Linked DNA regions of Luteitalea sp. TBR-22. The protein of the gene in region 2 interacts with the protein of the main gene of each other region in a pairwise test. Links are inferred from orthologs where the notes say so. Each region holds a gene or a part of one and is shown on either strand. Other genes may lie near its edges.

Evidence for each region.
Region 1: the proteins of TBR22_RS14815 (region 2) and TBR22_RS10550 interact in binary tests that used the Escherichia coli proteins (3 or more experiments, as listed by UniProt). The link is inferred for Luteitalea sp. TBR-22 from one-to-one orthologs.

The regions. Positions count from the first base shown.
Region 1 is NZ_AP024452.1:2,563,993-2,579,197, reverse strand. Bases 8,069-10,951 are described here. They hold TBR22_RS10550 (citrate synthase), read left to right. Parts: upstream 8,069-8,808; coding sequence 8,809-10,095; downstream 10,096-10,951. Other genes in these bases: TBR22_RS10540 (hypothetical protein), read right to left, coding at 10,559-10,858; TBR22_RS10545 (hypothetical protein), read right to left, coding at 10,242-10,562; TBR22_RS10555 (DNA gyrase inhibitor YacG), read left to right, coding at 8,592-8,783; phoU (phosphate signaling complex protein PhoU), read left to right, coding at 8,069-8,474. Also shown: TBR22_RS10600 (bifunctional SulP family inorganic anion transporter/carbonic anhydrase), read right to left, coding at 1-478; TBR22_RS10595 (winged helix-turn-helix domain-containing protein), read left to right, coding at 552-2,777; TBR22_RS10590 (histidine phosphatase family protein), read right to left, coding at 2,778-3,290; TBR22_RS10585 (CHAD domain-containing protein), read right to left, coding at 3,280-4,215; TBR22_RS10580 (PstS family phosphate ABC transporter substrate-binding protein), read left to right, coding at 4,351-5,253; phosphate ABC transporter permease subunit PstC, read left to right, coding at 5,250-6,140; phosphate ABC transporter permease PstA, read left to right, coding at 6,137-6,985; phosphate ABC transporter ATP-binding protein PstB, read left to right, coding at 7,051-7,794; more of phoU, read left to right, coding at 7,794-8,068; TBR22_RS10535 (rhomboid family intramembrane serine protease), read left to right, coding at 10,996-11,661; TBR22_RS10530 (helix-turn-helix transcriptional regulator), read left to right, coding at 11,738-12,568; TBR22_RS10525 (alpha/beta hydrolase), read left to right, coding at 12,597-13,505; TBR22_RS10520 (nuclear transport factor 2 family protein), read left to right, coding at 13,495-13,962; TBR22_RS10515 (sulfatase), read right to left, coding at 13,946-15,205.
Region 2 is NZ_AP024452.1:3,557,923-3,573,111, forward strand. What follows is about bases 8,618-11,484. They hold TBR22_RS14815 (diacylglycerol kinase family protein), read right to left. Parts: upstream 10,563-11,484; coding sequence 9,672-10,562; downstream 8,618-9,671. Other genes in these bases: TBR22_RS14805 (serine/threonine-protein kinase PknK), read right to left, coding at 8,618-8,826; TBR22_RS14810 (hypothetical protein), read left to right, coding at 8,956-9,675; TBR22_RS14820 (hypothetical protein), read right to left, coding at 10,567-11,484. Also shown: TBR22_RS26720 (hypothetical protein), read left to right, coding at 210-344; TBR22_RS14775 (hypothetical protein), read right to left, coding at 350-580; TBR22_RS14780 (ABC transporter ATP-binding protein), read left to right, coding at 784-1,620; TBR22_RS14785 (SDR family NAD(P)-dependent oxidoreductase), read left to right, coding at 1,648-2,421; TBR22_RS14790 (hypothetical protein), read left to right, coding at 2,443-2,679; TBR22_RS14795 (oxygenase MpaB family protein), read left to right, coding at 2,855-4,009; TBR22_RS14800 (hypothetical protein), read left to right, coding at 4,054-4,764; more of TBR22_RS14805, read right to left, coding at 4,774-8,617; more of TBR22_RS14820, read right to left, coding at 11,485-11,613; TBR22_RS14825 (SDR family oxidoreductase), read left to right, coding at 11,743-12,762; IS21-like element helper ATPase IstB, read right to left, coding at 13,453-14,232; istA (IS21 family transposase), read right to left, coding at 14,229-15,189. UniProt on the Escherichia coli protein: In vitro phosphorylates phosphatidylglycerol but not diacylglycerol; the in vivo substrate is unknown.

The DNA.
Region 1 (15,205 bases), 1.0 Mb from region 2 along the record:
TCAGCGCGTGGCTCTCCGGCGCGCCACCGAGCACGACGTGCAGCTGAGCCAGCGCAATCGTGATACCAATGCCTGCGAGCATGCCGTGGACCACGGCCGGCGAGACCGCGAGACAGAGCCGGGCGATGCGCGCCGCGCCGAGGGCCATCTGGATGAGACCGCCCAGCACGATCGCCGCGCCGACGAGCCGCCAGTCGCCGAACTGCTCGACGAGGCCGAACACGATGGCGGTGAGCCCGGCCGCAGGACCGGTCACCTGCAGCGGTGCGCCGGCGACCACGCCGGTGACCAGGCCACCGACGATGCCGGCGATGAGGCCGGCCATGATGGGAGCGCCCGACGCCAGCGCGATGCCGAGCGACAACGGGATGGCGATGAGGAACACGACCAGCGACGCCAGGACGTCCTGGCGCGGCGCGGAGAAGAGTCCCGGACGACGGGCCGGGGGCGCAGCAAGCGTGACGTTGGACCTGGCCATGGGTTCCCTACTATGCATGTCCGGGCCGCAGGCGAAGTGACGGACTTGATCGGATTGGTGTGATGTTTCGGTGATGGCAAGCGAAGTCGTTTCCTATCAGTGCGATGACGTCGTCATCGACATGCGCGCGGGACGCGTCCTGCGAGCCGGGACAGCCGTGCCGCTCGAGCCCAAGGCCTACGACCTGCTCGTGCTGCTGGTCTCGCGCGCGGGTGAGCTGGTGACCCGGCAGGAGGTGCTCGATCGGGTGTGGGCCGGGGTCTACGTCACCGATAACGCCGTGGCGCGCGTGGTGGCGCAGATCCGCCGGGCGCTGGGCGACTCGGCCCGTGATTCGCGGTTCATCGAGACGGTGCCGACGCGGGGTTACCGCTTCATCGCCCCCGTCACCCGGCAGGTGGCGCCGCCGGTCCTCCCCGAGGCCACGCCCGAGCCGGCCGTGGCGCCGCCGCCGACCACCGCATGGGCCGACCGCCCCGCCGAGCCGCCCGGCCGGGCCCGCGAGCCGGTCGGGCCATCGGCGCCGGTCAGCCATCCGTGGTGGGCCGCCGGGTTCGCGCTGCTCGCGCTCGTCGCGGTCCTGCTGGCATGGCGCTCCCAGGGCCCCACGACGGCCCGACGCGGCGCCGTCGAAGCCACCTCGCGACAACAGGTCACCTCGTCGGCGGCGCTCGACGCCTACCCGGCCTGGTCGCCTGACGGCCAGTCGCTCGCCTACGCCAGCGACCGCAGCGGCAGGTTCGAGATCCTGATCCGCGATCTCGCGCTCGGCGGCGACCGACTCGCGCTCACCGCCGACGGCCAGCACAACGTCCAGCCGGCGTGGTCGCCCGACGGGTCAGCGGTGGCCTACCATTCGTCGGGGCGCGGCGGCATCTGGATCGTCTCGCGCACCGGCGGCACGCCGCGCCAGGTGTCGACCTTCGGCTCGCGCCCGTCGTGGTCGCCCGACGGCAAGCGGCTCGCGTTCCAGGGCGGCGCCTACACCGAGCCGGGCGCCTCCGCGTTCGAGACCTTCGGACCGTCGAGCCTGTGGGTCGTGGACGCCGCCGGGGGCACTCCCCGCAGGGTCACCGAGGGCTGGCGCCCCGAGGGCAGCCATGCGCGGCCGACCTGGTTCCCCGACGGGCGACGCCTCTTCTTTGCCAGCCAGGGCCTCCACGCGACTTCCTTCTGGACGGTCGACCTCGCCTCGGGTGCGCTGACGCGCGTGCACGAGGCCGGCACCCGCGCCCTCGACGCCACGCTCGCCCCCGACGGACGGGCGGTCTACTACGTCCGCCTCGAGGACCACAGCGAGGTCTGGACGCTGCCGCTCACGCCCGAGGGCACGGCGGGTGGCCCCGAGCAGCGACTGTTGCCCCCGGGCGAACTGGACCTGCGCTTCGTCGCCGTCCACCCGGCAGGCAAGGCCATGGCCTACGTCGCCATGTCGACGGTGAGCGGCCTGCGCACGCTGCCCCTCCGGCGCGATGGTCTGCCCGCCGGCCCGTCGGTGCGATTGGCCGAGGACGCCGTGCGCACGGCCCGCCGCCCCTCGTTCAGTCCCGATGCGCGGCAGGTCGCCTTCGAGCGCCAGGCCGCAGGACAGCCGCCCGGCCTCTGGCTGCTCGACCTCGCGGCGGGCCGGGTCCGCCCACTGACCCGTCCCGGCATCGCCGCACGCGATCCGGTGTGGAGTGCCGACGGGCAGTTCGTCTACCACGAGACCGGGGACGGCGCCGACGCCACGTTGCAGGCCTGGCGGGTGGCCGATGGCACGTCCAGGATCGTGACGCGCCTGGCCGACGGCGGCGACGTCCTGTTGCGGCCGCGGCTCTCGCCCGACGGGACGACGCTGGCCTACACCCGGTCGGCCGAGGGCCAGCTCGAGGTCTGGACGCGCGACCTTGCCCGGGGACGCGCGACGCGGGTGGCGCGACTGGGCGACGGGGTCGCCTTTCCGGTGTGGTCACCGGATGGTCGTGCGGTGGCCGTGGACGTGTGGCGCGACGGCCACGCGCAGGCGCACGTGGTCGACCTGGCGACCGGCGCGGTGACGCAGGTCTCGAGGGACGTCGAGCACGCGTGGGTCCGGAGCTGGTCGCCCGACGGGCAGCGCGTCTCGTTTGCCGGCGCGCGCGACGGACGATGGAACGTCTGGACGGTAGGCCGCGACGGACGAGACCCGCGCCAGCTCACCAACTACGGCGACGAGCACCACTACGTGCGCAATCCGGAGTGGGCGCCGACCGGCGACCGCCTCGTCTACGAGTTCGCCAGCTTCTCGGGAAACGTCTGGGTGGTCGGCCTGCCCTGATCAGGCGCGGTCGCCGATCAGCCGCAACTGCCTCGGCGTCAGGAACCACTCGAGACGCCCGGGGCCCCGCGTCCCGAGGCCCTGCGTCCCGATGGCCATCGCGGCGCCCTTGCGGAACTCGAGCGGTCCCTGCAGGTGCAGCAGCGCGGCGGCCAGTTCCGACAGCATCGGCTCGTGCCCGACGAGGACCACCGTGCCCGACAGGCTGCGGGCGCGGAGCGCGCTGATGACGGTGGCCGGCCCCGTGTCCGGCCGCAAGGCCTCGAACAACGACAAGCGCGGGGACGGCGTCAGGGCCTTGGCCAGGATCTCCGCGGTCTGGCAGGTCCGCACCAGCGGACTGGTGAGCAGGGCATCGACCGGGGCGATCACTTCCGCCAGTCCGCGGGCCGCCGCCTTCCACTTGCGGAGGCCGTCGCGGCTGAGCGGCCGCTGCTCATCGTCGGGCCACGCGCTGCCCTGTTCCTCCGCAATGGCGTGCCGCACCAGCACGAGACGGACTTCAGCGTCCATCGGGTCTCCTGATCCGTCCGGGCACCGGCCCGCGGACACGCGGGGCGATCCGGTCGAGGGTGTCGTCGGCAATCCGCGTCAGTGCTGACGCCGATCGCAGGTACGCGGCGTGCAGTTGCGCCGACTCGGTCTCGAGGGCCGCGACGACGCGCGCCGCCTCGTGCTGCAGGTCCTCGCCCGGCGCCGCCTCGGGCAGGTCGTGCAGCAGCGTGAGGAGGACATCCAGGTCGTGTAGCCGGCCGAGCACGTCCTGCGCGGCCTTCAATCGGGCGAGGGGGCGCGTGAGCCGGACCAGCCCTGCCTCGGCCGTCATCTCGAGCGCATATCGCAACTTCTTGGTGGCGATACGCACCTCGTGCAGGGGCTCGGGGTGGTAGAGAGCCCCGGTGCGAACGATGCGGTCACGCAGGTCCCGCGCACGGTCGGCGAGCCGGCGCGCCAGGGTCGTGCGCCACGTGAGGTCGCCGGATGCGGCCCGCACCGCTTCGAAGGCCTCGAGTTCTGTCGCGAGCACGGCCACCTGATGCGGCGACAGGGCGGCTCGCAGGTCGGACACAGGCTCGCGCCGACGACGGGCCAGGTCGCGGAGCCAGGCGCGCCGGAGGCGCTGGGCATCGCGGCCTTGCCAGTCGCGCTCGGCCAGCATCTGACCGGCGACGTCGAGTTCCCGCACCGGTCCGAGGGCGCGCGTGAGGTCCCGCAGTCGCCGACGCAATGGCTTGAGCCGCACCTCGTCGAGGCCGCGGCCGAGCACGGGTGCCACCTCGCGCAACCGCCGTGACGCGACCCGCGCCTGGTGCACGCCCTCGACCTGCCCTCGCCGGGCGCCGCGCACGTGGGCCCGGAGGGCGGCGTGGCGGCGCGCGATCAGCGCCGCCAGATCGCGCGGCGGCACGAGGCGGCGAGGGCGGCGCGGGTCGGCCATCGAACGACCACTCTAGCATCGCGCACGCTGGCCAGATCGCCGATTTTACGAGATTGAAACAACCGTGAAACGCGCGTCCGCTAGTCTGCCCCGATGCACCGGAGCCGGAGAGCCCTCGCCTGCTGCCTGGTCCTCGTGACCATCGCAGCGGGTGCCTGCCGGCCCGCCCCGGCACCGGCACATGCGGTGATCACCATCGACGGATCCAGCACCGTCTACCCGCTCGCCGAGGCGATGGCCGAGGACTTCCGGCGGGCCGAGCCAGGCACGCGGGTGACCATCGGCGTGGCCGGCACCAGCGGCGGGCTGCGTCGCTTCTGTCGCGGCGAACTCGACCTCGCGACCGCATCGAGGCCCATCACCCGGCAGGAAGCCGCCAGCTGCGAAGCGGCCGGCGTCCGCTTCATCGAGGTCCCCATCGCCTACGACGGCATCGTCATCGCGGTGCACCCGTCCAACACGTGGGTCGACGCCCTGTCGATCGCGGATCTGCGGCAGCTGTGGCGCCACGAAGCGCAGGGTCGGCTGGTGCGGTGGGCACAGTGGAAGCCGGGATATCCGGACCGCGAGATTCACCTCTTCGGGGCGGGCGTCGACTCGGGCACCTTCGACTACTTCACCGGCGTGGTGACTGGCGCCCCCCGCGACAGTCGGGGCGACTACACGGCGAGCGAGGACGACAACATGCTCGTGCAGGGCGTGGCGACCGACCCCGACGCGCTCGGCTACTTCGGGTTCGCGTACTACGAGGCCCACAAGGAGTACCTGCGGGCCGTGCCGATCCGGGCGCGCGACGACGGCGAGGCGGTGGCGCCGACGCGTGAGTCGATTCGCACCGGCGTCTACCGGCCACTCGCCCGGCCCGTGTACTTCTACGCGAGCGTTCGCGCGCTGGGCCGCGACGAGGTGCGGCGCCTGCTCGACTACTGCATGACGCATGGGCCGGAACTTGCCGAGGACGTGGGCTACGTCCCGCTGTCACCCGCCGAGCAGGCCGACGCCCGCGCGCGTCTGGCGCGGGAGCGGGTCCACTCATGACCGGGCGCACGCGCGTGATCCTCGAGGGGCTCGTCGAACGGGCTCTGGCCGCCTGCGCGGTGCTGTCGATCGCGGTGACGGCGGGCATCGTCATCGTGCTGGCGTGGGAGGCGGCGGCGTTCTTCCGCGAGGTGTCGCCAATCGCGTTCCTGACGGGCCGCACCTGGACGCCGCTGTTCATCGACCCTCAGTACGGGGTGCTGCCGTTGGTGGCCGGGACGCTGCTGGTCACCGCCATCGCGCTGCTGGTGGCGGTGCCGGCCGGCCTGGTGAGCGCCCTGTACCTGTCGGAGTACGCGCCGGGACGCGTGCGCCGCGTCGCCAAGCCCGTGCTCGAACTGCTCGCGGGCGTGCCGACCGTCGTGTACGGCTACTTCGCGCTGCTGTTCGTCACGCCGATGCTGCGGACGGTGCTCCCGGGCATGTCCGGGTACAACGCGCTCGCGCCGGGGCTGGTGATGGGCCTGATGATCCTGCCGCTCGTCTCGTCACTCTGCGAGGACGCGCTCTCCGCGGTGCCGCGCGGATTGCGCGAGGCGGCCTTCGCGCTCGGGGCCACCCGCCTGCAGGCGGCGGTCGGCGTCGTGCTCCCGGCGGCGGTGTCCGGCGTCGCATCGGCCGTCGTGCTCGCGGTGTCGCGGGCCATCGGCGAGACGATGATCGTGGCGATCGCCGCAGGGCAGCAGCCGCGGCTGACGGCCAATCCGCTGGTGCCCGTCGAGACGATGACGGCGTTCATCGTGCAGGTCAGCCTCGGTGACGTGCCGGCCGGCACGCGGGAGTTCCGGACGATCTTCGCCGTCGGCGCCCTGCTGTTCTGCGGCACGTTCGTGCTCAACCTGTGCAGCGACTGGCTGCGGCGTCGGCTGCCGGGAGTGACGCCATGACCGGCGCGGCGGGACACGACCGCGGCTTCCACGCGCTGGGCCTCGCCGTCCTCGCTCTCGCGTTGCTGGGGCTCGGCCTGCTGCTCTGGGACGTGGCCCGCGACGGCGCGGGACGTCTGTCGTGGGCGTTCCTGACGGGGTTTCCCTCGAGACGGGCGGCGTCGGCGGGCCTGCTGCCCGCGCTGGCCGGCAGCGTGTGGATCGTGGTGCTCGCCGCGGCGATGGCGGTGCCCATCGGCCTCGGCGCCGCCATCGCGCTCGAGGAATACGGCGGGCGGGGACGCGGGTGGCGGCTGATCGAGATCAACCTGGCGACGCTGGCCGGCGTGCCGTCGATCATCTACGGTCTGCTCGGCCTCGGCGTGTTCGTGCGGGCGCTCGGCATGGAACGAACGGTGCTGTCGGGCGCGGCCACCCTGGCGCTGCTCATGCTGCCGCTGGTGATCATCACGGCGCGCGAGTCGCTGCGGGCGGTGCCACGCGACCTGCGCGAGGGATCGCTGGCGTTGGGCGCCACCAAGTGGCAGACCATCTGGCACCAGGTGCTGCCGGCGGCGCTTCCGGGCGTGCTGACGGGCGTGATCCTGGCGGTCGCACGGGTCATCGGCGAGGCGGCGCCGCTCATCGTCGTCGGCGCGTTGAGCTACGTGCCGTTCGTGCCCGACGGCCCCCGCTCGCCGTTCACGGCGTTGCCGGTGCAGATCTTCGCGTGGGTGTCGAGGCCGGGCGCGGGATTCCGGACCAACGCTGCGGCCGCCATCCTCGTGCTGCTGTTCGTGCTGCTCGTGCTCAACGGCCTGGCCATCTGGGTGCGCGACCGATCGAACCGCCGGAGGACGGCCTGATGGGTCCGCAGCACCCGTCGCGGCTGTCGGCGGCGACGCGCATCGAGGCTGGCGCGCCGCCCAAGATCGAGGTCCGCGACCTGAGCGTCAGCTTCGGCGCGATCCGGGCCCTCGACCGCGTCGCGCTCGCCGTGCAACCCCGCACGGTCACGGCGTTGATCGGTCCCTCCGGCTGTGGCAAGACGACCCTGCTGCGGTCGCTGAACCGCATGAACGACATCGTGCCGGAGACCCGCGTCGAGGGCACGGTGCTGCTCGATGGCGGGTCGATCTACGGCCCCGGCACCGACGTGGTGGCCCTGCGTCGCCGCGTCGGGATGGTGTTCCAGCGCTCCAACCCGTTCCCCCGCTCGGTGTTCGAGAACGTCGCCTACGGGCTGCGCGTCAACGGCGTCACGGAGCGCCGCGAGGTGGCCGAGCGGGTGGAAGAGAGCCTGCGCGCCGCAGCGCTCTGGGGTGAGGTCCGCGACCGCCTGCACGCTTCGGCCTTGTCGCTGTCGGGCGGCCAGCAACAGCGCCTGTGCATCGCGCGGGCGCTGGCCGTCCAGCCCGACGTGTTGCTGATGGACGAGCCCGCCTCGGCGCTGGACCCCATCGCGACGCAACACATCGAGGAACTGATTCACACGCTCAAGCGGGCCTACACGATCGTCATCGTGACCCACAACATGCAGCAGGCGGCGCGCCTGTCGGACGTGACGGCCTTCCTCTGGCGCGGACAGGTGGTCGAGTGCGGCACCACGGCGGACGTCTTCACCGCGCCGCGCGAGAAGCTCACCGAGGACTACGTGACCGGACGGTGCGGATGATGGTGAACGAACCCACCACCCGGCTGGTGCCGCAGGTCCAGGAACACCTCGAAGCGCTGAAGGAGCGGCTGCTCGTGATGGGCGGGCTGGCCGAGGAGCAGGTGCGGCTGGTCACGGCGGCGCTGGTCGAGCGCGATGTCGATCTTGCCGCGCGCGTGCAGGCCAGCGACGAGCCGCTCAACGCCCTGCACAAGGAGATCGACCAGCGCTGCGTCCGGGTGCTGGCGCTGCACCAGCCCGTGGCGATCGACCTGCGCGCCGTCCTGGCCGCCGTCAAGATCAACACCGATCTCGAGCGGGTGGGCGATCTGGCGGTCAACGTGGCCGAAGCCGTCCAGCGCTACCTCCAGTACCCCCCGGTGGAACTGGCCGACCGCATCCCGCGCATGGCCGCGCTGGCCCAGCACATGTTGCGCGATGCCCTCGACGCCTACGTGCGGCAGGCGGTGCCCCTGGCCGAGCACGTGCTTGACACCGACGACCTCGTCGACGACCTGAAGGACGCGGTGTCGGCCGACCTGCTGCCCGTGATGCAGGCTGCCCCGGACCTGATTGCCCCGGCCCTCGACGTGATCCTCGTCGCTCGCCATCTCGAACGCATCGCCGACCACGCGACCAACATCGCCGAGGACGTCATCTTCATGGTGTCGGCCCGCGACGTGCGGCATCACGGACCGTAGCAGGCGTCGGTCGGAGTCGGCAAGCGGGAGTCGGGAGTCGGCGGGGACGTTTGAGGGCCGACGCCCGTCACAGGATCATGGCGCGCGGAACGTCTCCGCGGCTGCTACGATGGCCCCGTGCCCGAGCCCGACCTCTGTGTATACTGTCGCAAGCAGCCGGTGGACCCGCGCTGGCAGCCGTTCTGCAGTGAACGGTGCCACTTGCTGGATCTCGCCCACTGGCTCGACGGCGACTACCGCGTCGAGGGTCCGGCGGATGGCGCGCCGCCAGACATGGAGCCGGACGACCCCGAGGCGGCCGACCTGTAGGCGCCTCCCCCGCTGAAGCGACGCGATGGCTGACACGCTCACAATCACCGACAACCGCACTGGCAAGCAGTACGAGGTGCCCGTCACCGACGGCACGATCAAGGCCATCGACCTGCGACAGATCAAGGTCGACGATGATGACTTCGGGTTGATGACGTACGACCCGGCCTTCACCAACACCGCGTCCTGCCGCAGCGCGATCACCTACATCGACGGCGACAAGGGCATCCTCGAGTACCGCGGCTACCCGATCGAGCAGCTGGCCGAGAAGTCGACCTACCTCGAGGTGGCCTACCTGCTGGTGTTCGGCGAACTGCCGACCGCCGCGCAGCTGGCCGAGTGGATCGACGGGGTCACCACGCACACGCTGCTGCACGAGAACATCAAGCACCTGATGCGCGGATTCCGGTACGACGCGCACCCGATGGGCGTGTTCCTCAGCACCGTGGGAGCGCTGTCGACGTTCTACCCGGATGCCAAGAAGGTCCACGATCCGGCCATCCGCCTGAGCCACATCAAGAAGCTGATCGCCAAGACGCCGACCATCGCCGCTTACGCGTACCGTCACTCCACCGGGCGCTTCTACGTCTACCCGGACAACAACCTCTCCTTCGCCGGCAACTTCCTGAACATGCTGTTCAAGATGACCGAGGCCAAGTACGAGGTGAACCCGGTCCTCGAGCGTGCGCTCGACATCCTCTTCATCCTGCACGCCGATCACGAGCAGAACTGCGGCACCAACGCCATGCGGGCGATCGGCAGCTCCGAGGTCGACCCCTATTCGGCGATGGCGGGAGCCGCCGCGGCCCTCTACGGCCCGCTGCACGGTGGCGCCAACGAAGCCGTGCTGACGATGCTCCGGCAGATCGGCAACAAGGCCAACGTCCCCGACTTCATCAAGAAGGTGAAGGCCGGCGAGGGACGCCTGATGGGATTCGGCCACCGCGTGTACAAGTCGTACGACCCGCGGGCCAAGATCATCAAGAAGACGGCCTACGAGGTCTTCGACGTCACCGGCACCAGCCCGCTGCTCGACCTGGCCCTCGAACTCGAGCGGATCGCGCTCGAGGACGAGTACTTCGTCAAGCGCAAGCTGTATCCGAACGTCGACTTCTACTCGGGCCTCATCTACGAGGCGCTCGGCTTCGCGCCCGAGATGTTCACGGTGCTCTTCGCCATCCCCCGCACGGCGGGCTGGGTGGCGCAGTGGGACGAACTGCACCGCGACGCCGACCAGAAGATCGCCCGGCCTCGCCAGATCTACACGGGCCACCGCACGCGCGACTACGTGGCGATGGACAAGCGCCAGTAATTCGAAACTGAAATTCTGAAATTCACGGGGCGAGGGCCTGCCGGCCTCTCGCCTCGTTGTGTTTCGGCGCGTCGGAATGTTCGCGCGGGGAAGGCCGAAGGCCAAGCCGCCGAGCATTTCAAGTTCCAGATTTCAAATCACCCGCGTCAGTCGTCGAGCAGGCCGCCCGGACGCCCCGGCGACTCCTCGTCGGTCGACGGGCGCGTCGCCAACCACACCGAGAACGCTCCCAGCACGAACACGACGACGGCCCAGCGCGTGGCCTCGTTGATGCCGTTGCGAATGGTGCCGCGCATCCGGTCGGGGAGTGACGCCGGCGGCCCGAGCCGCAATTCGTGGCGCGCCTGATCGAGCAGGTACTGCTTCTCGCCCCGGCTCACGAGCAGTCCGAAGATGCCGTTCCACACCAGGAACGCCGTGAACAGGCAGAGCCCGTACGCCAGCCGCCGCGCGCGACGCGTCGTCATCCGCGGATCCCCCGGCCGCGACGCCGACGCACCAGCGTCCGCCAGGCCAGCACCACGAGCGCCAGCACCATGATGGTGTAGCGCACCCAGTCGGGCACCGTCCCCGTCTGCACCTGGCCCATGAACAGCGCGGCCAGGATCAGGATGATCAGGCCGATCACGAGCATCAATTGCCGCCCGCGAGCCGGCGGCCGCGCCGGAGCGTGCCTGGGCACGAAGGTCGCCTGGCCACAGCGATAGCAGATGAGCGCCTTGTCGGCGATCTCGGTCCCGCAGGTCGTACAGGTCTTGGGCATGGAAGCGGCAGTCGGCAGTCGGCAGTGGGCAGTGGGCCGTCGGCGGCAGTCGGCGGTCGGGCCCTCGACGGGGGGCCGGCAACAGGGCCTTGCGCCTGGCGCGCGGGACCGCCGAACTCCGAGTCTACAATGACTCGGTGCTGCCCATCCGCGACGTCATCCCCTCGCGAACGACGCCGTTTGTGACGATGGCGCTCATCGCGATCAACGTGGCGGTCTTCCTGGCGATGCCGGGGAGCGACACCCCTGAGTACGAGCCATTCCTGCGCGCGTGGGGACTGACGCCGGCCGCCTTCACGTGGCCGGCCGTCGTGACGGCGATGTTCGTGCACGCCGGGTTCGGGCACCTCTTCAGCAATATGCTGTTCCTGTGGATCTTCGGCGACAACGTCGAGGACCGGGTGGGGCACCTGCGGTTCCTGGTGTTCTACGGCTTGTGCGGCCTGGCGGCCGCGCTGCTGCAGGTGGGGATCGAGCGCGGATCGACGGTGCCCATGGTCGGGGCCAGCGGTGCGATCGCGGGGGTGCTCGGCGCCTACCTGATCATGTTCCCGCAGTCACGCGTGCTCACCTTCGTGTTCGTCACGTTCCTCGAGGTGCCGGCGTCGCTGTTGCTCGGCCTCTGGTTCGCCACGCAGTTGCTGAGCGGGATCGGCGCACTCGCGGTAGTGCGGCCCGAGGACATGGGCGGCGTGGCGTTCTGGGCCCATGCTGGCGGCTTTGCCGCGGGTGCGTCGCTCGTGTTGCTCTTCCGGCGCCCCGAGCGGATGCGCGTGGAGTGGTGGGACCAGGTGGCAGGCTAGAGCCGCAAGCCGTGACGACGGAGGGCCGCGCCCTGTCGCACGCCCCTCGGAGGCTGAGCGATGCACGGAGTCCACGGTGCAGGATGAGCGCGCCCATGCGCTCGAGCGCGTGCGACTGTTGTCGCGTCCGTCCGATGACGTGACGGAGCTCGTCTGGGCGGCCCCGGCGCGACGCCGCTTTCCCGCCCGCCTGACCGGCACGGTCGGCCTGTGCGTGAAGATGGGCCCGGCCCACGTCGTCCAGGCCGAGGGACGCGTGCTCGACTACCCGGCCGACGCATTGTGCGTGCGCGCCCCCTCCGTGGTCTGGGCGTGCGACGACACCGGTCCGAGCGGGTTCGTCTCCATCGACATCGACGCAAGTCGCCTGCCGGCACGTCAGCCGCGCCGCATGGCCTTCGCGAGCCCGGAGGCCGGACGGACCGCGCTGGCACTGATGCGCCGGGTGTCGGACCAGCACCAGCCGCCGCTCGCCCGCGACGAAGCCGTGGCCGCCCTGGTCGCCCTGGCGACGACGGTCCTCGGTGGGCGTGGTGATCCCGATCCGGTGGAGCCGCGCGTGCGTCTCGAGCGGATTCGCGCCTTCCTTCACAGCACACTCGATGCGCCGGTGTCGCTGGCTGACCTGGCCCGCGCCTCGGGCCTGCACAAGGACGTGCTCGTGCGGGCCTTCCGGCGCGCGTATGGCATCCCCCCGTACCGGTACCACCTGCTCGCCCGCGTCGATCGCGCGCGGGTCGCGCTCTCGCGCGGCATGCTCGTCGCCGATGTGGCGACGGCCCTGGGATTTGCCGACCAGGCACACCTGACCCGGGTCTTCCGTCGGGTCATGGGGATGCCACCGGGCGCGTATCGGCGCCGGCTGCACACAGGGCCGGCGCCCAGGTCGATTTCGTTCAAGACCTGACGGTGGGGCGTGCTGTCACAGTACGCACATGACCGGTCAGTTTCCTGTCCTGTTCGATTCGGGGGGCGTGCCTCTGGCCGGCCTCCTGCACGCGCCCGAGGCGGGATTGGCCCCCGGCACACCGCTCGTCATCGTCACCGGGTCGTGGCTCACCGTGAAGGAGCAGATGCCGGCCGTCTACGCCCGGCGGCTCGCCACGGCAGGCTATGCCGCGCTGACCTTCGACTTCGCCGGCTTCGGCGCCAGCGGTGGCTCGCCCCGGCAGGTCGAGATGCCGACGCGCAAGATCGGCGACATCCGGGGAGCCGCCGATTTCGTGCTGCGGCAGTGGGGCCTCTCGCGTCCGCTCGGCCTTCTCTCCATCTGCGCCAGCGCCCAGTACGCGCTGGCGGCGCTGGCCGCGGGCGCTCCCATCCGGGCCTTTGCCAGCGTCGCAGGCTGGTACCACGATGCTGAGACCGTGAAAGCCTTCTATGGCGGCGACCAGGGCGTGGCCAGCCGGCTCGCCCGGGCGGCGGCCGCCGCGCAGGCACTGGCGGCCGGCGAGTCTCCACGCCTGGTGCCGGCGTATGCCGACGGCGACGATCGTGCCGGCATGTTCTTTCCCGTGGACTACTACGCGCGCCCGGAGCGCGGCGCGGTCGCGACGTGGCGCAACGAGATGGACGAGATGAGCTGGCTGCACTGGCTCACGTTCGATGGCCTCGGCGCGGCGGCGCGCGTCTCGACACCCACGCTGTTGGTGCACGGCGACGGCTGCGTGCTGCCCGCTCACGTGCGGCAGGTGCACGACGCCTTGCAGGGTCCGCGGCAGCTCGCCTGGGTCGAGGGGCAGCAGACCGATTTCTACGATGACCCGGAGCACGTGGATCGCGCGCTGGCGCACGTGCTGCCCTGGTTCGCCGACACGCTTCGCGGAGGGCCGCATGCTGGATGACCGTGCGCGGCTCCTCGACCTGGTCGCGAGCCTGGCCCTCGCCATCGACATGCGGCGGTGGGACGACGTCCTCGACTGCTTCGCACCGCGGGTGCGGGTGGACTACACGTCACTCTTCGGCGGGGAGGCGGCCACTCTGACGCGCAACGACCTGGTTGCGGGTTGGCAAGGGCTCGTCCCGGGGTTCACGCGCACGCAGCACACGATCGGGTCCGTCTTGGTACGCGTGGACGGCGGCGGAGCGAGCGCCCTGGCGCCAGTGATCGGACACCACTTCCTGACCGATCCTTCCCCGCCGGACGGCGACTGCTGGGTCGTCGGAGGCCGGTACGAGTGGACGTTCACCCGTGCCGATGGCACGTGGCGCATCGACGCGATGACGCTGGCCGCCGCCTGGCAGCAGGGCAACGCCGCCCTGCCCCAGCTGGCGCGCGAGCGCCTCAGCGCATCGGCGTGACCGCGGCAGCCTGCTCGCGCAACCGCAGGGCCAGGCGCGCGATGTACTCCTGTTCGCGCGCCGGCACGTCCTTGCCCGGCGCGGGCGCGGCGGCCGCAGCGAGGCGGATCGGTGCTGCGAGGTCGCCGAGGGCCACCAGCGTGTCGAGCGCCAGCATGGTGGCGTGGTGTCCCACGGCACGGTAGTCCAGCAGCGCCGACAGCGATTCGAACGCCCGCGCGCGGGCCTGCGGCGAACCGTGGCGCACCAGGGCGTCTGCCGCCGCGACGCGCGGTGCCACGTCGTCGGTCAGCAGTGCCAGCAGCGCGGCCTCGTGCGCCGCCACAGCCGACGCGCCGAGCAGGCGCAGGCCGGTGGCACTCCAGTACCGCACCGCGGCATCCCGGTCGCCCAGCCCGCGGCGCAGCGTCTCGGCGGCCCCGGCATCGCGCATCGACGCCATCCAGGCGTGCTCGAGAACGCGTTCCACCGGGAACGCCGTCCCATCGCGTCCCAGGTCGAACGCCGTGCGCGTGCCCCGGCGGCGGTGCATGTCGCCCTCGGGCAGCAGGCCGAGGTCACGCGAGGCGATCAGGTGACGGCGGAGTGCGGCGCGGCATCGCTCCAGCGCCGCCCGGTGGGCGGGGTCGCCGGCGAGGTTGCGGACGGCATCCGGATCGGCACGGAGGTCGTAGAGTTCCTCCGGCGCCTTCTCGCGCCAGAACGAATCCTGTGCCGGCGTGAGCTGCCCGGCGTCGTGCCTGGCCTTCCACACCTGTGTCGTCGGCGTCTCGAACATGTAGGCGAGGTACTCGCCCTGCCTGCGATCGGGACGGAAGTTGCGGATGTAGAGATACCGGCCGTCGGTGATGGCGCGCGACATGTCGACGCGTTCGTCCATCCGATCCCGGCCGGCCTGCAGCCACGCGCGCGGCGACGCCGCGAACGGTCCCATGAACGCCTGCCCCTGCATCCAGGCCGGCGGGCGGATTCCTGCCGCGCTGAGCATCGACGGACCGAGATCCATCAGGCTGACCAGTCGGTCGAGCGCCTTGCCGGCGCTGTACCCCTCGGGTGCCAGGTGCCTGAAGCGCTGCGGGACGTGCACGATGAGCGGCACGTCGAGGCCCGCTGGATACAGCCAGCGCTTGCCTCGCGGCAGTCCCACGCCGTGGTCGCCCCAGTACACGACGATCGTCGACTCGGCCAGCCCGTCGGCCTCGAGTTCGGCAAGGCGCGCCTCGACCTCGCGGTCCATCTCGGT
Region 2 (15,189 bases):
AGGGTACCTCGCCTGTGGTACCCTTGGGGGTCGGCCGGCCCTCCCGGGCCCGTGCCCTCAGCAGCACCCCCTCCGTCCCCATCGTCCAGAGGCCCAGGACGCGGCCCTTTCAAGGCTGAAACGCGGGTTCGAATCCCGCTGGGGACGCCAACTCCCTTCGGGCCGCTCCTGTCACACGAGTGACGGATCATTCCGACGACAGGCGTGACATGGCCGCCCCACAGGGGTTGGCGATGCGCTCGCGAGTCCCCCGGAGCGTGATCACCCCGGGCTCTCTACAGACGTCCGTCGGCTGGTTCACGCTCACCACCGACGACGAGTTCCGCGACTTGCGCGCGAAGTAGCGCGCTTACCGCTTCTTCGCGGCCCGCTTGGTGACCCGCGGCTGATCGCCCTGATCGCCGTATCCGGGCTTGACGGCTTTCTTCGCCACCCGCCGCCGGTCCGCCGCCAACGACTGCCCCAGGTCGTCCGACTCCTTGAAGGTGCCCTCGGCGCTGCGCTTGACCAGCCGCTTGTCCCGGCCGGTATCGATGAGCGTGCGCTTGGTGGATGCGCGCTTGGTCGTCTTCTTCGCCATGACGCGCACTCTACCCCGAACCTGGCATGCCCGAATCTCGACTGGACGTCCGTTGCTACAGGTGCAACCAGATCCGCGCCGGCATCCTGAAGTGCCGCACGAGTCGATTCGCGGTGTCGGCCATCACCGACCGCGTCCCGAGGCACCCGTCGCGTGGCGCCTGGCCAGCACAGGCGTATAGTGCTTCCAGAGGGGGTGTCCCCATGGACGCACCGACGAACGAGACGCCTGCCGTCGCGTTCGAGCACGTGGCACTCGCGTTCGACGACGTCGAGGTCCTCCGCGACGTGAGCTTCTCGATCCCCGACGGCCACATGGCCATCCTCATGGGGCCGAGCGGGGGTGGCAAGTCCCTCATCCTGAAGCTGATTCTCGGCCTCGTCCGCCCCGATTCCGGCGTGATTCGCATCCATGGCGTGCGCATCGACGACATGCCCGAGCGCCGGCTCATGACGGTGCGCGACGACATCGGCATGCTGTTCCAGGAAGGCGCCCTGTTCGACTCCCTCACCGTCGGCGAGAACGTCGGCTTCAAGCTCGAGGACGAACATCGGATGCCGGCGGCGGAGATCCAGGCGCGCGTCGACGCGATGCTGACCGCCACTGGCTTGCGGGAGTTCATCGACCGTAGCCCGGCGGAGCTCTCGGGCGGCCAGCGCCGCCGCGTCGCCGTGGCGCGGGCCATGGCCGCCCAGCCGCGCCTGCTCCTCCTCGACGAACCCACCTCGGGCCTCGACCCGATTACGGCCAAGACCGTCGATGCCGCCATCCTCGCGCTCCGCGACGTCGAGCACGTCACGATGATCCTCGTCACCCACCAGCTGGAGGATGCCTTCTACCTCGCCGGCCACGAAGCCGTCGCGACGCCCGGCGGCATGGCGATCGTCGCCGCGCCGCACCGCAGCGCCAAGGAGGTGACCTTCCTCGTCCTCGACGGTGGCGTGATCACCTTCGACGGCAGCATCGACGCCATCCTGGCCTCAGACGATGCGTACATCAGCCGGAGCCTGGCCGGCTGGGTGCCGCCGCTGCACGCCTGACCCGCCGCCTGCTAGGATCGCGAGCCGATGGAGACCTTCGTGACCGACCTGCGTGATCGCGTCGTCCTGATCACCGGCGCATCGACCGGCATCGGCGCCGCGGCCGCGCTCGCCTTCGCGCGCGCCGGCAGCCGGCTGGCCCTTCACTACAACGCCAGCGAGGACGCCGCCCGCAGGGTCGCGCAGGACGCAGAGTCCCTCGGCGCGCCGGTGCTGCTCACGCAGGGCGACCTCGGCGGCACCGACGCCGTGCCGCGCATCGTCGCCGAGACGATGGCCCGCTACGGCCGCATCGACGTGCTCGTCAACAACGCCGGCGGGATGCTCGGGCGGCGCGGCATCGCCGAGTACACCGCGGCGCACCTGCAGCAGGTCCTCGCCCTCAACGTCACGCAGGTCGTGATGCTGGTGCACGAGGTCGTGCCGATCATGCGTGCGCAGGGGCGCGGCAACATCATCAACGTGACCTCGATTGCCGCACGCACCGGTGGGGCCGGCGGCGCCGTGCTGTACGCCGGCGCCAAGGGCTTCATCTCGACGGTCACGCACGGGTGGGCGCGCGAGCTCGCGCCCGACAACATCAGGGTCAACGCCGTGTCGCCCGGCGTGGTGACCACGCCGTTCCACGAGCGCTACTCGACGCCCGCGCAGCTCGAGGCGATGCGCGCCAGCATCCCGGTCGGCCGCCTCGGCACGGCCGAGGAATGCGCCGGCACGTTCCTGTACCTGGCGTCCGATCAGGCCTCGGGCTACGTGACCGGCCAGGTCGTCGAGGTCAACGGCGGCCAGTACATGCCGTAGGCGCCCTGTCACCCGTCACGCATGCCGCCGACCGTGATCCTCCTGACGCGCCCCGGGTGCGCCGACACCGTGCCGCTGCGGGCGCGACTCGGCGCCGCCCTCGCCGATGCCGCCCTCGTCGGCGGCTACGAGGAGGTCGACACCACCAGGCTCGACGCGCAGGACCCGCGTCGCGGCTACCCCACGCCGACGATCCTGGTGGATGGGCACGACCTGTTCGACATGCCTCCGCCCCCGGCCGGTCAACCGCCGACCTGACGGGTCTACCCGGGCGGAGTTCCGTCCAGGCACAGGCTTGCGACGCGGCTGCGCGCCCTCGCACAGGTCCCCTGACCCGATCGGTCGCGTGGGCGAGGCCTTACGCGATCACCATGCGCGCCACCCCGACCTGACATACAATCCCGCCCTGACCTCCGAAGGGATTGGCAGACGCATGTCCAAGTGGTCCGACCGGACGTTCCTCGACGGCCTGCGCCAGGCCGGCGACCCGCTGGCCGACGCCGCGGTCGCCCGGCTGCGCGACGAAGGCGGCGCGGGCGCGGTAGGGCGCGCCTTCCGGCACCTGCAGGGCAATGCCACCCCCCTGCCCGCCGACGCGCCCGAAGCGCTGCACGCGTTCATGCGCGATGCCGGCGGCCTGCCGCCCTGGGTGCAGCCGTCGCGGCTGCAGCACGGCTCCAGCGCGTTCCTGAAGAACGCCCTCCCGTCGGTGGTGGTGCTCCTCGCGTCGAGCCTGCCGCGCGGCTACGCGGCGCCGTGCCTGACGCACATCCTGTCGATCTCGCGCAACCTCGAACGGCACCCGTACGAGCGGCTGATGGGCGTCGTGCAACTGCTGGTCAACGTCTCCGACCACCGCGCGTTCCTCGACGGCGGCAGCGCCATCGTGACGGCCAAGAAGCTGCGGCTGCTGCACGCGGGCATCCGGGTCCTGGCCGACCAGTATCGCCCGCACTTCCGCGCCAGCTACGGCGTGCCGGTCAACCACGAGGACATGCTCGCCACGATCATGGCGTTCTCGTACCTGCTGGTGGTCGGCATCCGACGCCTCGGCCTGCCGCTGGCCGACCAGGAGGCGGAGGACCTGTACTACCTGTGGCGGGTGTTCGCCGTGCTGATGGGGATCCACCCGCCGGGCGACCCGCACGACGACAGCCTCGTGCCGGCCACGCTCACCGAGGCGGCGGAGTTCTACGCCGCCTACGTGGCGCGCAACAACACCGCGCCCGAGGCCAACCCCTACGGCGTCACGCTGGCCGAGGACAACCTCGCGATGATGGAGCGGCTGCTGCCGCCGGTGGCTCGCCTGTGCGGCCTCGGGTTCGCTCCGCACTTGTGCATGACCGAGCTGATGTCGCCCGAGGAACTCGCCCGTGTCGGCTTCGGGCCGCTGCACGGCCACCGGCTGCTGAAGGCGATCCTGACGTGGGTCCTGCGCGCGGGACAGTGGACCGGCCACCACGACGCCTTCGCCGCACACCTCGCCCAACTCGTGTTGCAGGGCATGGTGGAGGTCGACCGCCGCGGCGAGGTCGAGTTCTCCGTGCCCTTCGATCGGTTCGACCTGCAGGGCTCAGCGTTCAGATAGCGCCAGCCGCGGAGCGCTGGCCTCACCACCACGGAAGGGACCCGATGACCGCCATCGTCTGGATCAACTGGCAGGACTACACCGGCACCGAGCTGTTCTTCTACGGCATGGGCTGCCTGCTGTGGGTGATCGCCTACGCGATCTACATCCGCAACATCTTCGTCCTGAAGTATGTCGAGATGCCGGTCTTCGCCGGTTGTTGCGACGTCGCGTGGGAGTTCGTGTGGAGCTTCCTGGCGCAGAACGACCTGGGCATGCTGTTCCAGGGCGCCAACTACGTGTGGTTCTTCCTCGATGCCGGCCTGATCTTCAGTTACGGCGTGCTCTTCCTCGGCGCCAAGCAGCTGACGGTGCCGCAGCTGACGCCGCGCAGCGTGTTCATCCCGATGTGCCTGGCCATCGCCGTGGCCGCGGGAGCGGCCACCTACTTCCTGCACCACCAGGGCCTCGACAACTCGGTCGGCGGACGGTCGGCCTACCTGATCCAGCTGTCGATCTCGTTCCTCTACGTGCCGCTGATGCTGCGGCAGCCGACCCTCGAGAACTTCTCCTGGAACGCCAACTGGCTGCGCGCCGCGGGCTCGGCGCTCGTCGTGGTGTTCTTCTTCATCCACTTCCCCGACGACTGGTTCCTGCTGACGATCGGCTGCACGTCGGCCGTCGTCGACGGCGTGTTCCTGTACCTGTACAAGCAGAAGGAACGCCGACTGGCGGCGGGGGTCGTACCGGCGGCGGTGAGCGCCGTCCCGGCGTGAACTGAGGGTTCAGACCAGGGCCTGGGCGGCCACGACGTCGGCGCCGCCAGCCTCTCCCCACGCGTCGACGAGCGGCCGCAGCAGGGCGGCCGCCTCTGCCGAGCGCCCGTCGGCGCCGAGCAGGCGTGCCAGGTCGATGGCGGCCCGCAGTTCGAACGTCCGGGCCCGCTGCGCGCGCGCCACCTCGATCGCCCGCTGGCAGGCCTCGACACACGCCGCCGTGTCGCGGCCCTCGGCCGCGCGCACGCGTCCGTCGAGTCGGTGCAGTTCGGCCTCCCAGTAGCGCTCGCCCTCGTCCTCGGTGACCGCGAACGCCTCGGACAGGAAGGCCCTTGCCCGCTCGACCCGCCCCTGCCGGAGGCTCGCGTCGGCCATCCAGGCGAGGTAGCGGCTGCACTGCAGGGAGCTGGCGTAGGCGTTCCGCATGATGGCGATCGCGGTGGCGCCCTGCTCGATGGCGGCATCGACGTCGGCCGGCGGCTCGGGACCGCGGAGCGCCTGCACCGCCCGGCTGATCTGCCAGAACACGGTCCAGTACTGGTAGCCGTGCTCGGTGCTGAGCGCGATGAGCGCCTCGGTGGCGGTCGCCGATCCGGCCGCGTCCTCCATGGACAGGGCCATCGCCATGCGGTTGACCAGTGCGACCGACTCGGTGAACGGCGATCGCTGCCGCGCCTCCAGCAGGGCGTCTTCCGCCGCCTGGATCGCCCGTGCCGGCTCGCCGAGCAGCCAGCGGACGTCGGCCAGCAACGACCGTGCGACGGCGCCGATGTCGTAGGCAATCGCGCGGGTGGCAAGGCCGTCGGGCGGGTAGAGCGACAGCAGCGTCTCGAAGTTGTCGCGTGCCTGCGCGAAATGCCCCAGGAAGAGGTCCGCCGCCGCGCTGGTGTACAGGCCGAGGAGCCGCGCGTCGCCGTCGCCGTGCGCCACGCCGTACTCGAGGCGCTGCTGCGCCAGCTCGCGGGCGCGCCGGAGCTTGCCGCGGCTCGCGTAGAAGTTCCACAGGCCGAACGCCAGTTCATGCGGCACGTCGCCGACCTGCGTGACCAGCGCGAGCAGGCGCTCCTGCGTGGCCTCGACCTCGGGCGAGCCCAGGCCGTGCACCATGCCGAGCGACAGTACCAGCGCGCCACGCGCGCCGATCTCCTTGCGGTCGCGTTCCGCCGTCGGCGGTAGCGCCGCCAACGCGGTGAGGGCCTGCCGCAGGTGGCCGATGGCCTCGGCGTGGGCGTAGCGACCCATCGCCGACTGCCCGGCCGCCAGCCAGTGCTCGAAGGCCGGCGCGAAGCGCTCGGCCGACATGTAGTGGTGCGCGAGCAACTCGTGCGATGCCTCCTCGCCGTTGGTGCGCTGCAGTTCCTCGAGCGCGGCGGCGATGCGGAGGTGAATCTGCTGCCGCTCCCGGCGCAGCAGCGAGTCGTAGGCGGCGTCGCGCACGAGCGCGTGCTTGAAGGCGTAGCGGGCCGCCACCCCGAAGCCGCGCCGGTGCACGAGTCCCGACTGCACCAGTTGCCGCAGTTCGCGCTCGAGCTGGTCCGGCGGATGCGCCGATACCGCCGACAACAACGGCAGCGTGAACGCCCGGCCGATGACCGAGGCCAGTTGCGCGACTTCCTTGGCCGGCCCCAGCCGCGCCAGGCGCGTCGTGAGCGACTCGCGCAATGTCGCCGGCAACTCGCGCCATTCCGCCGAGTCGTGCGACGAGGTGCCCCCTTCCATCACCGACCGCGTGAGTTCCTCCACGAACAGCGGGACACCGTCGGTGCGCGCCACGATCTGCGCCTGCACCTGCGGCAGCAGCGCGCCGTCGCCGACCAGCGCCCGGATCAGGCGCTCGACCTCCTCCTGCGCGAGCGCGCCGAGCGTGACCTGCGTCACCTGCGCCCTCGCCGCCCACGGCACCTCGAGCGTGTTGGGCCGCAGCGTCATCACGAGCAGCAGCGGCGCCGACTGCGCCTGATCGATCAGGCGGTCCAGCCACGCCAGCGTCGTCGCGTCGAGCCAGTGCAGATCCTCGATCAGCAGCACCAGCGGCTCGCGCTGCGCCATCTCCAGCACCAGCGCCACGAGCGCGTCGAGCGTCTCCTCGCGCTGCCGCTCCGGCGGCATCGCACGCAGCGGCCGGTCGGGTGGTACCGCGATCCCGAGGAGGCCCGCCACGAGCGGCACGGCCTCGCCCAGGCCGTGGTCGTCCAGCAGCCCGACCAGCCGCGCCGCCGGCGTCGGGCCGGGCGCGGTCGCGAGCAGGCGCTGCAGCCACTGCACCACGGCGTGCATCGGCGTGTTCTGCGTGTAGGGGGTGCCGTGCGTGGCCATCCAGCGCAGGGGCGCGTTGCCCTGCGCGGCATCGAGTCGTTCGCGCGTGGCGCGCAGCAGCCTGGACTTGCCGATGCCGGGCTCGCCGGTGATCAGCACAGCGTGACCGTGACCGGCCCGGGCGTCCTGCCAGCGTGCCTCGAGCAGCGCGAGCTCGCGCTCGCGGCCGACGATCGGCGACAGGTCGAACACCGCGTCGTCGCCGCCGTCCTGGCCGTCGCGCATCCGCCAGGCGGCGATGCCGACCCCTGACCCCGATCCGTGGGCCAGCGACGGCAACGGTTCGGCCACCACGCCGCGGTGCACCAGCGATCGGGTGGCGCCGCTCACGACCACGGCGCCGGGCGCCGCCGAGGCGAGCAGGCGCAACGCGACGTCCAGCGTTGCTCCGAGGACCACGGGTTCCGGTGCCCCGGGGCTCGTCGTGACGACCGCCGTGCCGGTGTGGATGCCGACACGCAGGGCCGGCACCACCCGCCCGAGGCCGGGGACGGCGGCCAGCTGTGCCTCCACTTCCCCAACCAGGTCGAGCCCCGTGCGCACGGCCCGCCACGCGTCGTCCTCGTGCGCCTGCGGATAACCGAAGTACACCAGCAACCGGTGCCCCATGGCGGTGCCGAGGGTGCCGTCGTACCGCTGCACGGCCTGCAGCGCCAGGGGGCGCAGCTGCATCATCAGCTCGTACAGGCTCTCGGGATCGAAGGCCTCGCCGGGCTCGGTGCCCGGGCTGGCCGCATCGGCCAGCTCGCAGCAGAGGACCGTCATCTGCCGGCGTTCCGTGCTCGTCAGCGGCGGTGGCGAGGGACGCGCGCTCGGCGGCGGCGTGGCGCCCTCGACCTGCGTGAACACCTCCGTCGCCGCCGGCGCGACGGCGCGACGCGCGCCCTTGTCGAGGCCGCCGGCCCGTTCGATGCGCTCGAGCGCCGCGGCCACCTCCCAGCTGCCCTGCGGTCGCTGCGCCGCCGACTTGCTCAGGAGACGGTGGGTGAGCTCGGCGAGCGCCGGCGGAATCGCCGGTTCGAGCGAGGCGACCGGATCCGGCTCGTACGCGCAGATCCGCGCCAGCGTCTCGGTGGGCGTGGCCGCGTGGAACGGCGACATCCCGGTCAGCAACTCGTAGAGCAGCGAGCCCAGAGAGAACAGGTCGGACCGGTGGTCCACCGTCAGGCCCTGCGCCTGCTCCGGCGACATCGCGTGACACGTGCCGACCACCGTGCCCGGGGTCGAAATCTCCTGGTCGACGTCGCCCTGCCACGCCTTGGCGAGGCCGAAATCGAGGATCTTCACGCGACCGGCCGCGGTGACCATCACGTTGGTCGCTTTCAGGTCGCGGTGGACGATGCCCTGCGCGTGCGCCTCGGACAACCCCTCGGCGATCTCGCGCGCCACCCGCACGGCCCGGCCGATGTCCATGCGCCCTTCACGGAGCAACCGGTCGAGGGTCTTGCCCTCGACCAGTTCCATGACGATCCAGTCGCCGTCGGCCGTCTCGACGATCTCGTAGATGTGGACGATGGCTGGATGATTGAGGCGCGCGGCCATGCGGGCCTCGCGGCGGAACCGGAGGCTGCGTGACTGGTCGGCCATCGTCGGCAGCAGGCGCTTGATGGCGACGGGCCGCTGCAGCGACTCGTCGAACGCGCGATACACCGCCCCCATGCCACCGGCGCCCAGGCGCTGCTCGATGCGGTACTGGCCGACGCGGGAGGGCTCGGCGGGCTTGCCACCGTCCGGGGTGGAACTCACGACCGACCATTTTATCGCCAACTCAGGGCCCTCCCGGCCCGCACCTCCGTGGCCAGCAAATCCGTTTCCATTCCGGCTGGCCCTAGGTCGAGCAGTCGCCACCGGTCGGCCGGTGCAATAGTGGTTGGCGTGTCGATTCGATCGCTACCGACAACACTCGCCGCGCTGCTCGTGATCAGTGGCTGGACCCTGCCCGCCGCTGCACAGGAGCCACCGGTCCACGAGGGCCATCAGTCCGCGACGCTGGCCGAGCACGCCGAGGGCCACGAGGACCATCACTCGCCGCGGATCGAGGTGGAGCTCGCGGGGTCGAGCATCTTCCAGTCGGGTGGCGCGAGCCTGAGACTCGGGTCGCCGCTCCGCGCCGAGATCCGGTACTTCGGGGTCGAAGGCAACGACATCGGGGTGGCCGGCCTCGGCTGGGAGCTCCGCGTCGGCGGGCTCCGCGTCATTCCCGGCGTGGCCTGGGGCTTCGGCCGCGAGAACGAGCCGGGGCCGATGATCACGGCGCGCTGGGTGTACGAGGATGAGCACTGGATCTCCCAGGGCGTCTGGGTCCAGTCACTCGGCGAGTACCAGCAACCGGTGGCCGGGTCCGAGGACGCGTCGGCGACGGAGGAAATGGAAACCGTCGTCAAGTACGCGGGCGCGCTCGACGGCATCCACGTGAGCCGGCGGTTCGGACGCGTGGAGGCGGGCCCGATGGTCGAGCACATCCGCTACCGCGAGGAGAATGCCTGGAAGGGTGGCGGACGCGTGGCGGTGGGCCTCGGGCACTCGCTGCGGCTGGTCGGACAGGTGGTCGGGCCCGGCACCGAGGTGCGCGGCGGGTTCGCCTGGGAGTACTAGGCGCCGGGCGCCGGGCAGAGGAAGCGCACCGCGCCCGGCCTCAACGTGTAAGCACACTGCGACGCCTCGAGGACCTCGCCGTCGGTGTTGACCTTGATGGGGCGCCCGAACGAGCAGGTGACGGCCCGGGCCCTGAAGTAGGCGACGTCCTCGTCGTCCACGTGCGTGCCCACCGACAGGCGCGGCAGCAGCGCGATGAAGTCGAGCGCCGACCGCGCGCGCACCAGGCAGACCTCCATCACGCCGTCGTCGGGCCGTGCCGTCGGCGCGAGCTGGTGTCCGCCGCCGATCCACGCACCGTTGCACACCGCGAACAGGCGGAGGTCGTCCTCGATCACGCGCCCGTCGGCCTCGACGCGGGCGGGGACCGGCTCGTGCTCGAGGAACGCGCGCACGCCGCCAACCAGATACGCAGCGCGCCCGACCGCCTGCTTCAACGCGCTGTTCACGTGTGCCGAGGTCTCCGCCGTGAAGCCGCCGGCAGAGGCGTTCAGGAAGGCGCGATCGCCCAGCATCGCCAGGTCGATGGCACGCGTGGCGCCCGACACGATGGCGTCGAGCGCGGCAGTCGGCGCCTCCACGCCCAGGCTGCGCGCGAAGTCGTTGCCGGTGCCGATGGGCAGCACCGCCACGGCGACCCTGCCGAGGGCGTCCGCATCGGCCAGGCCGTTGACCACTTCGTTGAGGGTGCCATCACCCCCCGCCGCGATCACGGCGTCGCAGCCGGTCGAGGCCGAGGCGGCGAGGCGACGCGCCTGGCCCGGCCCGGTCGTCTCCAGCCACTCGGCGGAGTGCCCGGCCCCCGTCAGCCTGGCCCGCAGTTCCTCCACGGGAGCGCGGTCGTCGGCCGTGCCCGCCGCCGGATTGACGATCACGGCCATGCGCATGGGATCAGGCCTGCCTGTCCGTCGGGGTGCCACGGCGCTGCCGCATGGGCAACCAGCCACGGAGCCTGCCCCAACTCCGCGGCGCCGCTGGCATGGACGACTTCACCTGCTCCAGCAGTTGTTGCGCGAGTCCCCGGCCGCGTTCCAGACCCTCCGCGGTGTACCGCGACAGCGACTCTGGCGTCACCTCGACGCCTGCCAGCGCCCATGCCGTCAGGGCGCGGCCCATCGCGTAGGTGCCGGCATACGCGATGGCGACCTTCGGGACGAGCCCGGCCACCGGGATCAGCCCGACCAACTGGCGGGCGACCTGCCGGAACAGGAAGCCTCCACCGATCACACCCAGAATCTCGGCCATCATCGCCCGCGGCTCGTCGTTGCGGCCGGCGGCCAGCGCAATCTTGTAGCCCATGATCAGCTGGTTCTTGGTCAGCACCACCATGTCGCCGAGGTTCAGTGGCGCAGTGAGGACCGGGATGGTCTCGGCCAGCCCGGTGGTGACCGCGAACGACGCGTTGGCCTTCGCGGTCTCGTCGACGATGCGCTCGGCGACGATGGGACGGAAGGCCGGGAGCGCTGCCGCCACCGCCAGGCGGGCATCACCCTCGACGAGCCCGACGATGGCCGTGAGCAGGCCTCGAGGGGGATTGAGGGGATCGGTCACGGCGACCCGCGCCTCTTCGCCGAGCCTCCTGGCTGCAGCGGCGGGCTCCTCGGTGCCGACGACCACTGTGATCCTCGGCCAGCGCGACCGAATGCACTGCTCGTCGGCCCCCTTCATCGCCAGCGACAGGTCGGGCATGGCCGAGGCCAGCACGACGGCCAGCGGCGTCGTGGGTCGATGACGCAACGTGTCGGGATGCACGACAACCACGTAGGTGTGCACGTGCCCGCCCGGCACGGCGGCGAGCCCGGCCCGAACGCGCTGCCCCAGAGCCTCGTCCTCGGCGACGACGAGCAATTCGAAGGGCGTGCGGGCCGAGGCGCGGATCCGCTCGAGATCGACGTCGCTGATGACGCGCCACAGGTTGGCCAGCTTGAGGGACGCCACGATGGGTGCAGTGTATCGGGAATCGGGGATCGCGGCTCGGGGATCGACGGGATGGCCAAGAGCGAAACATGGCGGTCGGGCTCGAGCGGCGCGCGACGATTGGCGCCGTGCTTGCAAACGTCGGGGGCCATGAAGCGGATTGCCTTGAAGGATCAGGTGCTGGTCATCACCGGCGCCACGAGCGGCATCGGGCTGGCCACGGCGCGTCTGGCGGCGCGGCGAGGTGCGCGTGTCGTGCTCGTCGGTCGCGACCGCGACGCGCTCGATCGCGTCGTCGGTGAGCTCGACCGATACGCCACAGGTCGGCGCGTCGCCCTCGGCTGCGTCGCCGACGTCGCCGACGCGGACCAGGTCATGCAGGTGATGAAGGCGGCAGAGGCGGCGTTCGGGCAGGTGCACACCTGGGTGAACAACGCGGGCGTCTCGGTGTACGGCCGGGTGACCGATGTCCCGCTCGAGGATCAGCGGCGCCTGTTCGACGTGAACGTGTGGGGCGTGGTGCACGGGTGTCGCGCGGCGGTCAGGCACTTCGGCGCCCGCGGCGGCGTCATCGTCAACGTCGGCAGCATCGCCTCGGACCTGGCGTTGCCACTGCAGGGGGCCTACAGCGCGTCGAAACACGCGGTGCGGGCGTTCTCCGACGCGCTGCGACTCGAGGTGACCGAGGCCGGCCTGCCGATTGCCGTCTGCCTGGTGAAGCCATCGGCGATCGACACGCCGTTCTTCGACCATGCGCGCAACTACATGGCCTTCGACGTGGAGGCCCCGCCGCCGCTCTACAGCGCCGACGTCGTGGCCCGCGCCATCCTTCGCTGCGCCGAACGCCCGGTGCGGGAGATCACGGTGGGCGGCGTGGGACGCGCGATCACGCTGTCGGGGGCGCTGGCACCACGCCTCACCGACGCGTGGATGCGCCGTCTCATGTTCCGCGCCCAGCAAGGCGCCCCGGCCGACGACCTGCGCGACGGGAACCTCGACGTCCCGGCCGGACCTCACGTCGCCACGGGCGCGCGCTCGCGGGTGCCGCTGCGCCACAGCGCGTACACGGGCGCCGCCCTCTCCGACCTCAGTCGAGCCCTGCCGCTGGTCACCGCCGCGGTGGCCATGACTGCCGCCTATCGCCTGTGGTCGAGCGCGCCGGCGCGCTGATGAATGCTGCGAGGCCGCGAGGCCGCTCCGCGGCGCACCCGCGGCGTTCGAGCCGAACGGGCCGAGCCGCAGGCGACGGCCCCAGGCACCACGCCACGCTCCCTGCACCCCGGTAGTGTGACGTCACAATGCGCGCCGCGCCGACGCGCGAGCGGATCGGGCCGAGCCGCAGGCGACGGCCCCACGCACCCCGCCACGCTCCCTGCACCCCGGTAGTGTGACGTCACAATGCGCGCCGCGCCAACGCGTCGAGCCGATCGGGCCGAGCCGAAGGCGACAGCCCCACGCACCACGCCACGCTCCCTGCACCCCGGTCAGTGTGACGTCACAATGCGCGCCGCGCCGACGCGCGAGCGGATCGGGCCGAGCCGCAGGCGACACGCACCCCGCCAATGGCCCCACGCATCCCGCCACGCTTCCTGCACCCCGGTCAGTGTGACGTCACAATGCGCGCCGCGCCAACGCGTCGAGCCGATCGGGCCGAGCCGAAGGCGACGGCCCAAGGCACGACAGCACGCTCACCACCGTGTCAAGCGACAGGAGGAATTGACCCCCTGCCGACAACAAAAGTGACCCCCTCCTTCTGTTGATCCAGCTTGGGTGTGTGCCGGTCTCCGCCGTGGGGCCCGGCGCGCGGAGGCGGGGCGGTCTGTGCCCCGCCGAGCACGACGGGCTCCACGGCGGGCGCGGTCACGCCTCGCGTCGACTGCTCTGGCCGAGCAGCCCCGCCTTCTTCTTCTGCCGCAACCGATAGCTCTCGCCCTGGACCATCAGCGTGTAGCTGTGATGCAGGAGGCGGTCGAGGATCGCTGCGGCCAGCACCTCGTCGCCAAAGACCGTGCCCCACTGCGTCACCAGCTGGTTGGTGGTGATCAGCGTGCCGCCGCGCTCGTAGCGCCGGGCCACGAGCTGGAAGAACAGGTGTGCGCTGCGGCGCTCGAAGGGCAGGTAGCCCAGCTCGTCGATGATCAGCAGCTTGGGCTTGCTGTAGAACGTGAGCCGCTCGGCCAACTGCCCCTCGGTCTCGCTCTTGGCCAGCGCGCCGATCAGGGCGGTAGCACTGGTGAACAGTACCGAATGTCCGCTCTCGACGGCTGCGCGGCCCAGACCAATCGCGAGGTGCGTCTTGCCGACGCCGGGCGGGCCGAAGATCAACACATTCTCCGCCTGGCTGATGAACCGGCCGGTCGCCAGCTCGCGCACGAGCCGCTGATCGATCGACGCCTGGAACTTGAAGTCGAAGTCGTCGAGCGTCTTGACCGTCGGGAAGTGCGCGATCTGAATACCCATCGCGATGCGCTTGCGCTGCTTGGCCGCCGTCTCCTGCTGCAACAGCTGGTCGAGGAAGTCGAGGTACGTGGGCTCGCTCCGGGCCGCCTCGGCCAACGCGGCGTCGAGCCGCTCGGCCAGGTATCCGAGGCGCAACCGCTGCAGATGCTCGACGACACGCGCCTGCGTCACGACGCTCATGCCGGTCCCCCGATCAGGACCGCGTAATCCTGCAGGGAGCGCCCGAGCGACGCCAGCGGCGCCGCGACGACCGCCTCCTGCCGCGTGGACACGGTGGTCCGCCAGAGCCCAGCCCAGTGGGCCGGGTCGATGACGCAGGTGTGCGGCCCGAACGACCGCCGATGCGTGGCGACCAGCTGGCCGCCGTGATAGATGCGCACGGTGTCGTCGCCGATCGCGACTTCGACGTGCTCGCGCACCAACGGATGCGGCACGCTGTAGCGCACCGTGTCGATGTCGACCAACGCATCGGCGGCAACGCGTCGCCGCACCCGCTGCTCGCGCCGCGGCAGGGCGCGCAGGGGCAGCGGACGCAGCGCCGGCTGCTCGTCACGCGAAAACCGTACGGCCGGCGCCTCATGGGTCGTGCCGTGGATCCGCTGATCGGCCAGCGCCATCCACGTCGCCAGATGCGTCTCGAGCGACGCGAACGTCAGACCGGCGAGGGCGTTTCGCTTGACGTATTTGACGCCCGACTCCGTCTTGCCTTTCGTGCGTGCGCGATAGGGCGCACACGCCCGTGGCTGCACATCCCAGTCGCGGCAGAAGGCCAGGTCGGCCGGATGAAAGTGCACGGTGCTGGTCGCGACGTCGCGCCCGCTGACCAGGGCCCGCGCGTTATCGCCCAGCACGGTGCGGGTGACGCCGCCGAAGTGCTGGAACGCCGCGGCCAATCCCTCGCGCCACTCATCCTGGCGCTCGTGCAGGAACGCTTTGACAAAGATCCGCCGCGAGTAACTCAACACGGCGACGAGCAGGTGGAGGCGTACCGCGGTGCCGGCGATCTCGACGCGTTTCTGTCCGAAGTCGACCTGCAGCTGCTCGCCAGGCGCGGTCTCGACGCGCACGGTCGCGACCTCCGCCACGCGGCGGGCCCGCCGCAGATCGCGCACCGCGCGCTCGACCGTCCGCACGCTG